DNA from 2 places in the Paenibacillus sp. FSL R5-0345 genome. Region 2 is predicted to be linked to the other one. Evidence: riboswitches for the same ligand, from Rfam matches in the RefSeq annotation. Region 2 holds a riboswitch; the other holds the start of a gene.
The links. A riboswitch is a leader RNA that binds a small molecule or an ion and turns the genes downstream of it on or off. The one in region 2 is predicted to bind preQ1.
Positions count from the first base shown of each region.

Region 1: linked by a shared signal. The riboswitch ahead of queF (preQ(1) synthase) and the one ahead of R50345_RS06260 (queuosine precursor transporter) in region 2 are both predicted to bind preQ1.

Region 1 is NZ_CP009281.1:3,635,365-3,642,382, forward strand. It holds gene R50345_RS16065 (zinc-dependent alcohol dehydrogenase) at 1-982, opposite strand, end outside; gene R50345_RS16070 (VanW family protein) at 1,066-1,884, opposite strand; gene R50345_RS16075 (cysteine hydrolase family protein) at 1,885-2,409, opposite strand; gene queE (7-carboxy-7-deazaguanine synthase QueE) at 2,538-3,260, opposite strand; gene R50345_RS16085 (6-pyruvoyl trahydropterin synthase family protein) at 3,253-3,735, opposite strand; gene queC (7-cyano-7-deazaguanine synthase QueC) at 3,735-4,397, opposite strand; gene queF (preQ(1) synthase) at 4,427-4,900, opposite strand; PreQ1 riboswitch class I at 5,064-5,107, opposite strand; gene R50345_RS16100 (ABC transporter permease) at 5,183-5,869, opposite strand; gene R50345_RS16105 (ABC transporter ATP-binding protein) at 5,866-6,714, opposite strand; gene R50345_RS16110 (protein YmzB) at 6,925-7,018, shown strand, end outside.
Region 2 is NZ_CP009281.1:1,398,803-1,405,820, reverse strand. It holds gene R50345_RS06290 (energy-coupling factor transporter ATPase) at 1-426, opposite strand, end outside; gene R50345_RS06285 (SDR family oxidoreductase) at 427-1,248, opposite strand; gene R50345_RS06280 (MaoC family dehydratase) at 1,251-1,589, opposite strand; gene R50345_RS06275 (FAS1-like dehydratase domain-containing protein) at 1,567-1,968, opposite strand; gene R50345_RS06270 (thiolase family protein) at 1,965-3,116, opposite strand; gene R50345_RS06265 (AMP-binding protein) at 3,113-4,594, opposite strand; gene R50345_RS06260 (queuosine precursor transporter) at 4,863-5,576, opposite strand; PreQ1 riboswitch class I at 5,587-5,632, opposite strand; gene R50345_RS06255 (methyl-accepting chemotaxis protein) at 5,988-7,018, shown strand, end outside.

The DNA of each region.
Region 1 (7,018 bases), 2.2 Mb from region 2:
GAATCACTGGAGCCTGTCCCATTTTCAAAGTAATGTTGCGTTCAAATAGATGACCCAAAGGGAACATATTGTAAGTAAGTCCATAAACCCCCACAAGCTGAATAGTTCCGAATTTACGTACGATATCCGAGGCCATTCTAAATGCGCTGAGTGAGCCTCCTTGTAGCTTCAACGTGGTCTCCACTTTCTCCAAAGCAGATATTTTGGCATCCAAACCTACACAGTCAATAACTACATCTGCGCCCCCATGTGTTATCTCCTTCAAATGAGCTTCAATATCCTTAATCTCTTCAAAGTTGTAAATTTCTACATTATTTGTCAGCTTCGCATGCTGCAGACGGTAGCCAATATGATCAACCGCAATGACTCTTGAGGCGCCTTTGATCCAGGCAAACTTTTGAGTAAGCAGTCCAACAGGCCCGCAGCCGAGAACAATGACTGTATCCCCTGGCTTCACTCCGCCGCTTTCTACGCCCCACCAAGCAGTAGGCACAATATCAGATAAGAAAAGAATTTTCTCATCTTCCATTTCTGCATCCTCAGGAACAACAAAAGGACCGAAATTACCATAAGGAACCCGCAGTAATTCGGCTTGCCCTCCTGCAAAGCCCCCATAAGTATCGGAATAACCCAGATACCCGCCTGTATCCTTGGCGTCATTAGCATTGTCGCATTGACTCTCCATCTCATGCTGGCAGAAGTAGCACTGACCACAGGCTACATTAAAGGGAATAATGATCCGGTCGCCTTTCTTGACTTTAGTTACGTCTGGACCGGTCTCCTCAACAATCCCCATGGGCTCATGGCCAATAACATAATCATCATGCATACCTGGAATTTCACCGTTAAAAATGTGCAGATCTGAGCCACAAATCGCTGTAGAGGTAATTCGTACGATAATGTCATCCTTTTTCTCAATCTTCGGATCAGCAACCTCTTTAACTTTCACTTTCTTCTTCCCTTGGTAGGTTAATGCTATCATGCTGTTAATCCGCTCCTTTGAAGTATGGCATAGGGTAGAACGATAACGTGTCTTTCTATGTTATAACCCTAAGCCCTATCCTCTTATCCATGAAGAAGCGGAGAATACATCATAAGCGCATAATTATCCGTTACAGCTACATCTCCAACTAGGTCGCCTGTACGTGTGAATATTTTTCGACTGATCTTATTGCTACGAATATATCCGCCCCATGGTTCTAGGCTTATCCGATGATCACTTTCGTACACTTCATATTTATAAAGGGACTGCTCATCGCATCTCCATTCCCCATGAAAATGACTGTCATCCAGCCAGAGCTTTAATTGATACGTTTGATTCGTGTTATTCTTCACTTGAAGATCCAAATAATTATAAGAACAGGTAGCCCCGCTTCCAAATGGCTGTGTGCGCTGTTCATCTGGAAATACATCATAGCTGTGCCGATGCCGTTCCGTAACCGTAAGAGGAGTATGCAGTGTCATCCAGTAGATCAGATTAGACAACTGGCATAGCCCCCCGCCAACTCCAGAATGAAAACCGCCATAATGCAGAACCATACCTTCCAGATAACCTTTTCGCTTACTGGGCTTGCCGATGCATCTCCAATAGGAAAACGTCTCCCCCGGCCGCACCATGAGTCCATCCAGTTTCGCGATCGCCAGCCGTAAATTTGTTATTTTATTATATTGAAGCACCATATCTACATTCCGAAGACTACGTAATAACGGTGTAGCGTGAGTCATGGCCTCATAAGATAAAATATCACTAGTGCGCTGCTTCGCCATCTTGCCGCGATCAGTACACCATTTCAAGTATCTTTTCCAAATAAAATATCGCTTTCCGGCAAATAGTCTAAGTCGAGAACGCTGAATAGGTTTCATGGCAGCCTGTGGGGTATTCATCTAGAACTGAACCTCGCTTTCAGCTCGTAACTGGGCGAATCTACCTCCAATTACCGCATTATGATGCTTAACGATCTCTCTACTACTCAGAACCCCGCTATCAAAGGTGCTATGAGCATCTGAAACCAGCACACTTTTATATCCCATGCTATATGCGCGTCTTATCGTTGTATCTAGACAGAATTCACTTTGCATCCCACAAATCACCAGATTCGTGATCCCGAGCTTCTGTAGCTCATCTTGCAACACGGTTTGGTGAAAAGCATCCCAAGTAGGCTTCTCCACAATAACTTCGCCTTCCTGCGGTGTGATACGATGACTGATCTGCCATGTGGGCGTACCTTTTGTGTATTCCTCATCTTCCGTATGTTGAATATAAACAATTGGAGTACCTGCCACCCTAGCCTTATGCTGAAGGGAAATAATTCTCTCCATCACACCCTCTTCATCGTACAGCTTTTGATCAGGATAGGAGAACATAGCTTCTTGAACATCAATAATTAACAGTGCAGTTAAATTTCCCATTAGGTACCTCCTATAACTTTTATGAAAATCATACCAGATTATGGGACATTCTATCTACCTTTTTAAAGACTCAAATCAACAAAAAAAGGGCATCTGCTATGCAGACACCCATTACATTACACCCCTTTTTACTTGCCACGCTTATTATGCCAGATTAAAGCATGCAGCTGTGGTAGTACACGCACTCTATTCATTTCAGGATCTAAGATTACTTTATTAAACAACCATTCCAGCCTCCCCAAAAGTCGAGCAGAAATGTCACCCTCTTCAGTGACATCATCATTCCCAGGCTGCAGATAGAGCTGCACATTGGGATATCGATGGTGAATGTCTTTTGCATAACCGAAGTCCTTATCGTCAAACACTACGACTTTAAGACTGTGTGTGGTACGGCCCAGATTCTCCAGCTTACTCATGATGTTATCTAGCATTTCCCAATTCGTTGTCATCCCTGAGCTTGGCGGCTTCGGACTAATGGTCAGCACATCCACGTCATTGAACCATTCCTGCCATTTACTGCCCTGAGTTTCTATTGCAGCTTGTATCCCTCGCTCATGTAGCAGGTTAATAAAAGTGCCCATCCCATCACCAATTAAAGCAGGATTGCCGCCTGAAATCGTAACACAGTCGAAATTATCTCCAGCTATAGCTATAAGTTCATTCATAATCTCATCCGAGGCCATCATTCGAACCTTATCCTTAGCCGAACCATCCCAAGTAAAAGCGGAGTCACACCAGCCACAGCGATAATCGCAGCCATAGGTGCGGACAAACATAGTCTTCACACCAATTACCGCACCTTCACCTTGAATGGTCGGACCGAAGATTTCAATTACAGGAATCTTACTCACAATCACAGCCTCCATACAAGCGGTAAGATGGTCCATCCTCAGGAATATCTTCAGCCAGCACTTCTGCCCAAGAGGTTGGTGTCTCCCATAGCTTTACAGCGTACAAGGGAAGCCCCGCTTGCTTAAGCTTGTATGCTATATATGAAGACATATTCTCAACGGTGGTCCGGAAAGACAGCAAAGCTACTTTGGAACCCGTATTCGTTAACGTCTCTAACACAGGTTCATTTCCCATAGCGAGAAAAGCATGATCTAGACGGTCTACAAGGCTTTGCTGCACTGTTGTTTTGATATCGCTGAAATCAATTACAAACCCTTCGTCCGAATGGCCTTCCGCGGTCATAGGTTTGCCCTTAAGCACTACTTCGAGCTTATACGTATGACCGTGCAGGTTACTGCACTTCCCTTTGTGACCCACTAACTGATGCGCCGCGTCGAACGTAAATATTTTGCAGACTGAGACCTCGTTAAGCATTAAGAACGGACCTCCGTTCTTTCCGCCTCATATTGTTCAAGTCCCCGCTGACGTAATAGACATGCTGGACAAGTTCCACAACCTCTGCCAATTATGCCGTTATAACAGGTCAGAGTGTGTTCGCGAACATAATCAAAATAACCCAGTTCATCGGCCATCTTCCACGTTTCTTTTTTATCCAGCCACATCAGTGGAGTGTGTATTGCAAACTCATAGTCCATAGATAAATTCAGTGTAACATTCAATGATTTCACAAAAACATCACGGCAGTCCGGATATCCGCTAAAGTCCGTTTGGCAGACTCCAGTAACAATATGGGAGTAACCTAACTGTTTAGCTAATATTGCGGCAAAAGATAAAAACAACAGATTTCGTCCGTCCACAAACGTACTTGGAAGGTCATCGCCTTCGCCAGCCACAATATCAATATCCTGCCGTGTTAAAGCATTTGGTGCCAGTTGATTCAGCAGTCCCAAATCAAGAATATGCTGTTTTACATTAAACTTAGCTGCTATTTCTGTAGCAACTTCGATTTCAGCCGCATGACGCTGATTATAGTTGAAGGTAACTACCTGCACTTCCTCAAAATGCTTCAATGCCCAAATCAGGCAAGTGGTGCTATCTTGTCCGCCGCTGAATACAACTAGTGCTTTTTTATTCATCTTAATCTCTCCTTATCAACTTATTGGGATTAGCGGTTGTCCACTTTTTCCGGATAGAGGTCGTGATTGATCAAGCGGTGCTCCGCCATCGCCTCATACTTCGTACCCGGTCTTCCATAGTTGCAATAAGGATCAATAGAAATGCCTCCACGCGGAGTGAATTTGCCCCATACCTCAATGTAACGTGGGTCCATCAGTGAGATCAGATCATTCATAATAATGTTGACACAGTCCTCATGAAAGTCACCATGGTTACGGAAGCTGAATAAATACAGCTTTAATGATTTAGATTCCACCATCTTCTGTTCAGGAATATACGAAATATACAGTGTGGCAAAATCCGGCTGGCCTGTAACAGGACATAAGCTAGTAAACTCAGGGCAGTTGAATTTAACAAAATAATCACGCCCAGGATGCTTATTATCAAATACTTCTAGAATGTCTGGATCATAACCAAACTTGTACTGCGTTCCCTGATTACCAAGCAAAGTGACTTCTTGCATTTCCTCTTTTAATCTTCCTTCTGACACGACAAAAAACCCCTCTCTTTTCCTTCGACCTTGGCCGGTAATGGAAAGAAGAACGAGATTTCGAAAACTTGGCTCCACTAAGAAGAAACGGAAGCAACGTCCGGGTAAAGGACAGCATCCGCTTATACGGTTTAATATACTCTTAGTTTTTTATAGAGGGAGTTCGCGAACCTCTCCTGCACAATCCGTGCAGACTTCTTCTTTAAGCATATTGCGTCTTGAACTATACCACGGGTGGCCTGCTCCTGACAAGTTCTACTCTTTCTCGATCTTCCAAATCCAAACCGAAAGCACTGCAATCCATATGAGCAACAGCAGACTTTCTACAGGCAATATCCCTTCTCCATTAAGAATACTGTTCAAGTTCTGGGTGATTTCAATACTCGGCAAAGCTGCAAAGATCGGATAAGTCCATTCTGGAAGAGCTAAGTAAACAGAAGCCACCAAGAAAAAAAGAACCATAAATGCAGAGCTGATGGCCGAGCCATTTTTGGAGGAACTTACCTTTAATCCGATGATAATTCCAACTTGTACAAAGATCATTCCACCCAATAACATATATATCAACGAAGACAATAAATCTATGTTCAACCCTTGATTAAGTACATAAACTATCAGCTGTGAAAATAACGAAAAGACAAGAACAGAACCCGCCTTAGCAATAATGATCTGACCTCTGCTTAACGGTGAGATCAACAGTGCATCATAAGTTTTACTCTCTCGCTCCTCAATTAATCCTGGGCCGGTAATCATGATTCCAACCATTACTTGAGCAAACAAGATCCAAGTTGAAAGAAGCATGAAATCTAGACCGCTCTTGTCCACTACAGTGATGATTATTTTTGCCATAAATATAGGCAACACAATTAGAATTACAGTCGCTGGATTACGTAGTATATCCTTACACTCATGCTTAAACAGCTTCCATAACGGATAACTCAACTTAACTCACTTCCCGTCAAGGCAGCAAATACATCTGCCAGCGAAGCCTCTTTACTGTGCATACTTATCATTTGATGATTAGACATTAGCTGATAAATATGATCTTTTGTAGACGCTTCTGCTATCGGCCAGGATTTCATAATCACTTCTCCATCCTGCTGATATTTCACTTCAATTTCTGGTTTACCATACATGGTCTTAAGTCTATGGGGTTCATCAAGTGCCACCAATGCACCAGCGTGCATGATCCCTACTCTATCGCTTAATTCTTCTGCCTCGTGCATATCATGCGTTGTTAAGACAATAGTTGTACCTTCATCTTGAATTTTCTTGATGTGATTACGAATGAGTGAGGCTGAATTTGGATCTAATCCACTCGTAGGCTCATCTAAAAACAACACTTGAGGCTTATGTAATAATGCTCTGGCGATTAGGACACGCTGCTTCCAGCCTTTAGACAAGCTACTTACCTTAGCTTTTTCCTTATCTAACAGTTGAAGAATTTCCATGACTTCATTCACCCGACTGGCTGCTACCCTATACAGGTCAGCAAACAGCTCTAGATTATCTCGGATAGAACAACGCATATACAGATTGGGAAGCTCGAAAACAACGCCAATTTGGGCATGAATTTCTTTTTTATGACGTAAAATATTCATGCCATTAATTGAAATTTCTCCGCTTGTAGACTGAAGAAGACCCGTCATCATTCGCATCGTGGTCGTCTTACCAGCACCATTGGGACCTAGAAACCCAAAGACTTCTCCCTTCTCCACTGCAAAAGTTATTCGATCAACCGCACACCTGTCCTGATAATACTTGGAGACCTCAGTTAGCTGAATCAAATGACACTACCCCCTTTTTCGAATAGTTAATATCTATCCTTATTCTGGTTGTAGAGGATTATCTCTGCTGTTGCTATTCTGTAACATTCGCTATAGCTTAGCACCATCCTTTGTTCATTTTCACTCAGATGTGGCAAAAATATGGATTCAAATCCTACAAAAAGGGTAACTTAAACCTAATAATCTTTGAAGTAAAGGTGGGATCATCTTATGGAACAAAGCATACAGAAATTGATGGACTGGATTAACAGTCATGTAAATGAAACCATTGTTATTGAAAAGAAAGAGCTTCGTGATCTGGATA
Region 2 (7,018 bases):
CTTTTGACCTCCAGAAAGCTGATGTGGCATAGCATCCAGATAATCCTCCATATGAACAGCCTGCAAGGCATCCTCCAATCGGCTGCGCATTTCCTCCCTTGGCACACGAATATTCTCCAAACCAAAAAGCACCTCATCCATAACGGTTGTGGTGATAAATTGATCCTCTGGATTCTGAAAAACAAAGCCGATTTGCTGATGAATTTCTGTAAGATCAGCTGGCTTTGAGGTGTCTAGGCCCTTAAATTGTATCGCCCCTTTTCGCGGCAGCAGCAAACCGTCCATTAGCTTGGCAATGGTTGATTTGCCAGAGCCATTAGCGCCAACAATCGCCACAAATTCCCCCGCTTCTATTGTAAAGCTGATATCCTCTAAGACGGGCTGACCCTTTTTATAATAAAAATGAACTTGATCGAAGGTAAGCATTTATTCACTCCCCTTTTGACGGTGCCAAGCAGCGAAAAATGCCTCAATGCTGTTCTCGGAAAAGGCAGGCGCAGGCTTCTCCCATTTCGTCACCTTTGATCCATTCACAGCAAAGATTTCACCGGTTAAATCCGCATCGGTCTCGCTCAATACTGCATTTACGAAGGTAGCAATATCCTCTGGAGCGCCTATTCGCCAAAACTCCGGGAACGGTTCATTACGACTGGCATGTTTCTCTTTCAAATGATCAATGACAGGTCTGGTCATATCTGTTAAAGCGGCTGGTGAAATCGCATTTACCCTAATCTTGTCACGCTTCAACTCCGCTGCGAGTGTCCACATCATTCCGAGAATTCCAGCCTTGGCTGCACTATAATTTACCTGACCCACGGAGCCTGTTAACCCAGCGGTGGAGGTCATCAACAGAATATCGCCGCCTGTCTGACGCATATGCGGTAGTACGCGTTGAATGCTGTAATAGGTGCCATTTAAATGTACATCCAGCACGGCCTTCCATTCTTCATCTGTCATCCGTAGACACTTCTGATCCTGCAAATTGCCAGCGTTCGCTATCAACACCTCAATATGGCCGTATTTAGCAATAACCTCATCAACCATTACAGAGACCGTAACTGGATCTGCTACATTCGCAGAGTATCCCGATGCTTCACCGCCTGCCTGACGAATCTCGCGCACAACCTCATCGATTAAGACTTGTTTTGTGCCATTTACAGCCACTTTATAACCGGACTTGCCGAGCTGCACGGCGATACTGCGCCCGATCCCTCTTGTCGCTCCAGTAATTAAGGCTACTTTGTTCATGATTACACCTCTTTCACTGAAAAAGCTCCTGAAGCAATAACATCGCCAGCTTCTGTTGTAAGGATCACTTTCACAGCGCAGTCATCCTCCACAAAATCAAAAATAACGACATTATCTACTTCTATAGGTTGATGAAATTTCAGCTCATACCGAGTGATCCACTGTGCCCGATGCTCAGCGAGATATAAGGATTGAGCTAATCCCATAAGATACATTCCATGTGCAATGGGCCGCTTAAATCCAACTTCAGCTGCAGCATCTTCATCTAGATGAATAGCGGCCAGATCTTGGGAAGCAGCTGCATATTGCCGGATGGCTTCAGCAGTTATGAATTTTTTCATCATGATTATCACCTACCCGAATTAACACCGTTTCTGCAGTAACTATAAGCTCACCTTCACATTTACAAACCAGTGTATGGTTGTAAAAGGTCAGCTTGCCCTGCCGGCCTTCCTTTTGCACCTTGCTCGTTAATGCTAATTCACAATCTAACATCATTCCCGCTGTAATCGGAGCTTGATATGAAAATTTCTGAGTGCCGTGAAGCAAAGGTTCTCCCTTATTAAGCCAAGGAATATCGAAGGCCTGCCAAAAAATAATAGGCATCGTAGAAGGAGCAATCAGATGACCGTTAGTCGTCTGCACGGGTGCCTCAATACTCTGCGCATAGTCCGAAATCCACTCAGCTGACACATGAATCTGATGATGAATGCAGTTCATTCTACCGCCTCCACAAGCGTTGCCAGCCCCATCCCACCGCCGATGCCCAAAGTGGCAAGTCCCCTTTTATAAGGAGTACGCTGCATTTCAGCAAATAACCTCGTCATTAAAATGGCTCCGGACGCCCCGTATGGATGACCGATAGCTAATGCGCCTCCTCCAAGATTGACCTTTTCCTGTGGAATCTGAAGCTCGTTCAGTGAGGCTAGAACTTGCGAAGCAAAGGCTTCATTAAACTCTACAATATCTAAATCGGTTATGGTCAGCTGTTGACGATGTAACACCTTGTGTACAGCTGGAACTGGCCCCATACCTAAGTAGTTCGGATCTACACCTGCCGCTTGCGCATCCACTACACGCAGGATAGGCTTAAGCTTGAGTTGCCGACATTTCTCACGGGACATCATTAATAAGAGCGCCGCACCATCATTAATAGGACAAGCATTTCCAGCAGTGACAGTACCCTTTTCTTCAAAAATTGGCGGTAGCTTTCGCAGCTTATCCAAGCTCGTATTGACCCTAGGACATTCGTCGGTATGCACCCACTCTCCCTCAACCAGAAGAGGTACAATCTCCTGCTGAAACTGGCCACTTTGCTGAGCATGAACGGCCTTCTGATGGCTTTTTAAGGCATATTGATCCTGCTCTTCGCGCGAAATCCCGTACTTCCGCGCTACATTTTCCGCAGCAATCCCCATATCCGGATCACCGTAAGCGCTAGGTGTAAAATGAGCACGGGTATATAGCTGTGGAATACCCATCAAGGTCTGTGGCTTAGCCATCTTCCAGGGAGCACGGCTCGTGCTTTCAACGCCGCCTGCGAAATAAATCTCACCAGCACCGCTTTGAATAAGCCTAGCTGCAATATTAATCGCCTCTAGCCCAGAACCGCACTGCCGATCCACAGTGACACCCGGAACCGAAACAGGCAATCCCGCTTCGAGCGCTGCTACCCGGGCAATATTCCCACCCGGACCGACCACATTTCCAATAATGACATCATCGATTATATCTACAGGCAGGTTTGTCTCTGCCACAATATGCTGAATAAGCGGCGCCAGTAATGCTTCCGGCTCCAATGTACTTAATAAGCCGCCCATCCTGCCAATCGGTGTGCGTTTTGCCATGACAATCACTGCTTCTATCATACCATCGCTCTTTTCACATAGTCTTTCATCGCTTGCCGGGCAATTTTGCCACTGCTTATATAGATAAACTCATCAACTGTCAGCAGCTTCTTCGGCGCTTTGTAACTTGCTAAATACTGGCGACAATAATTCTTTATTTCGTCTATAGATAAATGCTTTGCACCATTCCATTTCACGAGGACTGCCAGCTGTTCTCCCCAATAATCGTCAGGGACGCCAAGCACCATTACTTCTTGTATTTCCGGAAGATGCTCCAGTACTCGCTCTATTTCCTCTGGATAAACGTTCAGCCCACCCGAGATGATTCTATTTTTCAAGCGACCCGCCAGATATAAATAACCAGCTTCATCCTGATAAACATAATCCTCCAACACAAGCCATCCCTCTCGAAAAGCTGCTGCGGTCTCCTTCGGCAATTGATGGTAGCCTAGAAATATCATATCACTTCGCACATATAACTGCCCAATCTCCCCCGTAGGGACTTCACGGAACTCTTCATCACGAATGGAAATTTGCACTCCGGGATAGGGCTTGCCTACAGAGTTCGGATTATGCTCTTCCAGAACATCCAAATAACTAATATAACTCGCTTCTGAGGAACCATAGGATTCATAGAGACGCGTTCCAGCGAACACTTCTATACTCTTTTTTTTGGACAACTCCGACCACTTTGCACCTGAGCTAATAATCGCATCAATCTGCGTCTGCCCAGGAACAGCCTGCTGCATCATGGATTCAAGCATTGTCGGTACAACAAACAACACCACACCCGGAATCTGCTTGCACAGCTCTAACACCTGTGTGGCGCTAAATTTTTGCATAATATGAAAGTTTGCTCCACCATACAGACTCTGCATTACAGCGAACAAGGACAGCGAATGCACAAACGGACCCGGTGCTAAAACATCCTTCATAGAGTCCAATTCAAAGGCAGCACTCGATACCTCAAAGCTCTTTAACCACGATAAATGGGTACGCATATATCCTTTGGGTAGCCCAGTTGTGCCTGAAGTAAAACCGATAAATAATAACTCGTTCGTCTCATCCAACTCAGCCTCTGGTTTCAGCGCATCCAGCCACTGATCATAGGAACCTGTTCGTTCATTTGAAAAAGTCAGCGTTGGGATGGCTTCGTTCATAAATACCAGATGCTTTGCAGCTTCCGGCTCAGCAAAAATCATCGACGGCTGGCACTGCTCTATAATCATCTGCAGCTCATTTGCGCTCCACTTGGGATCTAAAGGAATCGGAACACAGCCCGCATAAATAGCCCCTAAGAAAACTTCAACAAATTCAATACGATTCGTAGATAAAATAGCAATTTTGTCATGCTTCAAGCCCTTTTGCTGTAGACCATTCGCAATTCTCTGCATCGCTTGTACTAATGTTGCATAGGTATGCGTCGCTTGGGCCTGGGTTAAGGCAATGCTGTCGGGCTGCTGTGCTGCATGGCGCAGTATAGGCACTACTAGATTCATCCTTAATCACACCTGTTCGTAATTTCTATGACTACCGAATATGTACACTCTCTTCGATCGGACTGATAGCACTTAAATTGAAGAGCAATAACGGCAGCTTCAACCTCCGAATTGCAAGGCACACTATTAGAATTGCTACGATAGCTTATTTTAGCTTTATATTAATTTTATGTACACATTTTTCATGTAACGATTAAGCCTTCTAATGACCGGAAAAATCAAACAGCGCGCATCGATTATAATCGGTACGCGCTGGCTGTAGTGTTGTTTATTCCTTCTTTTGAACAGATGAAGGTATTCCATCTTCAGCAAAAGTAAAAGTTCGGGCGATATATAAGATAGGTGTGCTTACTGCGGTTAGTAAGAATTTCGCTAGATACGTTGTAAGCAAAATTTCAAGCCATACACTCCAGTTATACAACCCAGCAAATGCAATGGTGCAGAAGATTAGTGTATCCACAAAAGAACTGACCATCGTGCTGCCGTTGGAACGAATCCACAGCTGACTTGAGGTGCTGTAATATTTGCGAATCCAGGCGTATAACCGAACATCTAGGAACTGACTAATGAAGTAAGCAGTAAGACTACCCAGAGCTAGTCGAGGCATCAGCCCAAAGATCGTCTCTAAAGAAGACTGAGCGATATCGGTCTCTTGCGGCTTAAATACTAGTACCATCTGCATAATGACTGTCGTCATAAGCAAAGTGAAGAAACCAAACCAAACTGCTTTGCGTGCTTCCGCTCTTCCATACTTCTCATTAAGCAAATCGCTGGTCATATACAAAGTGACATACATCGTATTTCCGAGTGTCATCACAATATCAAATGGCATAGCAATCGTCTTAGCTACCTGAATGTTAGCAATTACAGTAGCGATACCTACCCAGGCATACATTCCATTTTTGCCGAACAGGCGGTAACAGAGTAGAAAAAAGGCAAAATTGACAATAACAAATAAAACTCCCCACAACAAATTGAACATATTACTTAAATTCCTCCTAGTTTTGTTTACGCGGGATGGTTACGAACCGCGGCTTACCTTATGTTTGGAACAAAACATTAATACTCTATCACACTGTCATCAAACAATCCATAAAAATAAACAAATAATGAATTGGGTATTTATACCCATTTTTATTAAATAAAAATAAAAGTGTCAGTAATAATTCATCTTTTTCAGAAAAATATGCTCTATAAACTAAAATTTTCACTATTCATCCAGAGGTTAATTCTATAGAATAGTATCAAACACTTCATTCCCGATCCATTTAGTTGATATATTACATAACTATGGAATATATTGCAGGTTGCCAGACACTAGCACTCGGTAGGGAGATAGGATGTATTCCAATAAGAAATGGAGCTTCGCTGTCCATAAAAAGGGGAGAACAATATGTTTCGTTTCAAGCAGTCGATCAGTCGCCGATTCACGCGTTTATTGTTTGTAGTTCTATTACTCACGTCTCTTTTGTTAAGTACCAGCTTCTACTTTATATCCACCAGTATTTTCAACAGCTATGTCATGCCACAAATCAATCAAATTCTAACTGCAGCTGCTCAGGACGTATATAAGAATATAAACACCATGCATGCTCAGCAAGCACTAAAGAAGAACGAACAAGCAGCCACCAATCTTGAATTCTATTTTCAGGATAAGAAGAAGCAGCATGGGGTTGAGACTATTTTTCTAGTCAATCTTAAAGGCAAGGAAGCCGAGGTTCTGACCGTAGATCATGATGGAAAATTAAAGCGGGATGAAATTGTTAAGGTATCTTCTGCAATGCAGCAAGCTCTTAAAGGAAAGAGCGGACTAAGCGATACATACAGAGACGCCCATGGTGTACATAAGTCAGCTTATATCGGAATTCCCGGAAGTACGATGGTTATCGGAATCAGCAGTGATGTAAGCTTTATTCAAGAAAAAACAAACAGCATTCTGTGGACCAGTGCCGGGATCACTCTGCTAACGCTAATCATAGGTTCAACCGGTGCCTGGTTTATGAGCATGCGGATAACTCGTCCCATCTCTAAGCTTGCAGCTTACAGCGCCCGTCTCGCAGAGGGAGATTTCACAGAGGAATTAACGGTTAATGGCACTGATGAGGTCGCTCAGCTATCCAGAAGCTTCCAAGCGATGACCCTACGCCTAAAAGAAATGATTGGACATGTACTCGTTACCTCAAACACAGTAGTCACCGATTCCAATTCCTTAAGAGAGCGTGTAGACGTCTTAAATGAAATGGCGGACCACTCTAGCTCTTCCGTAGTAGAAATCGGCAAAGGTAGTACGACCATCGCGAGCAGTGCTCTAGATAATTCAAAAGCTATGGAAGAAATCAATTTCGGCATTCAGCATATTGCTTCAGCAGCTACCGAAGTCACAGAGCAGATCAGTGAAGCTTCCGCTGAGGCGAGTGGTGGTAA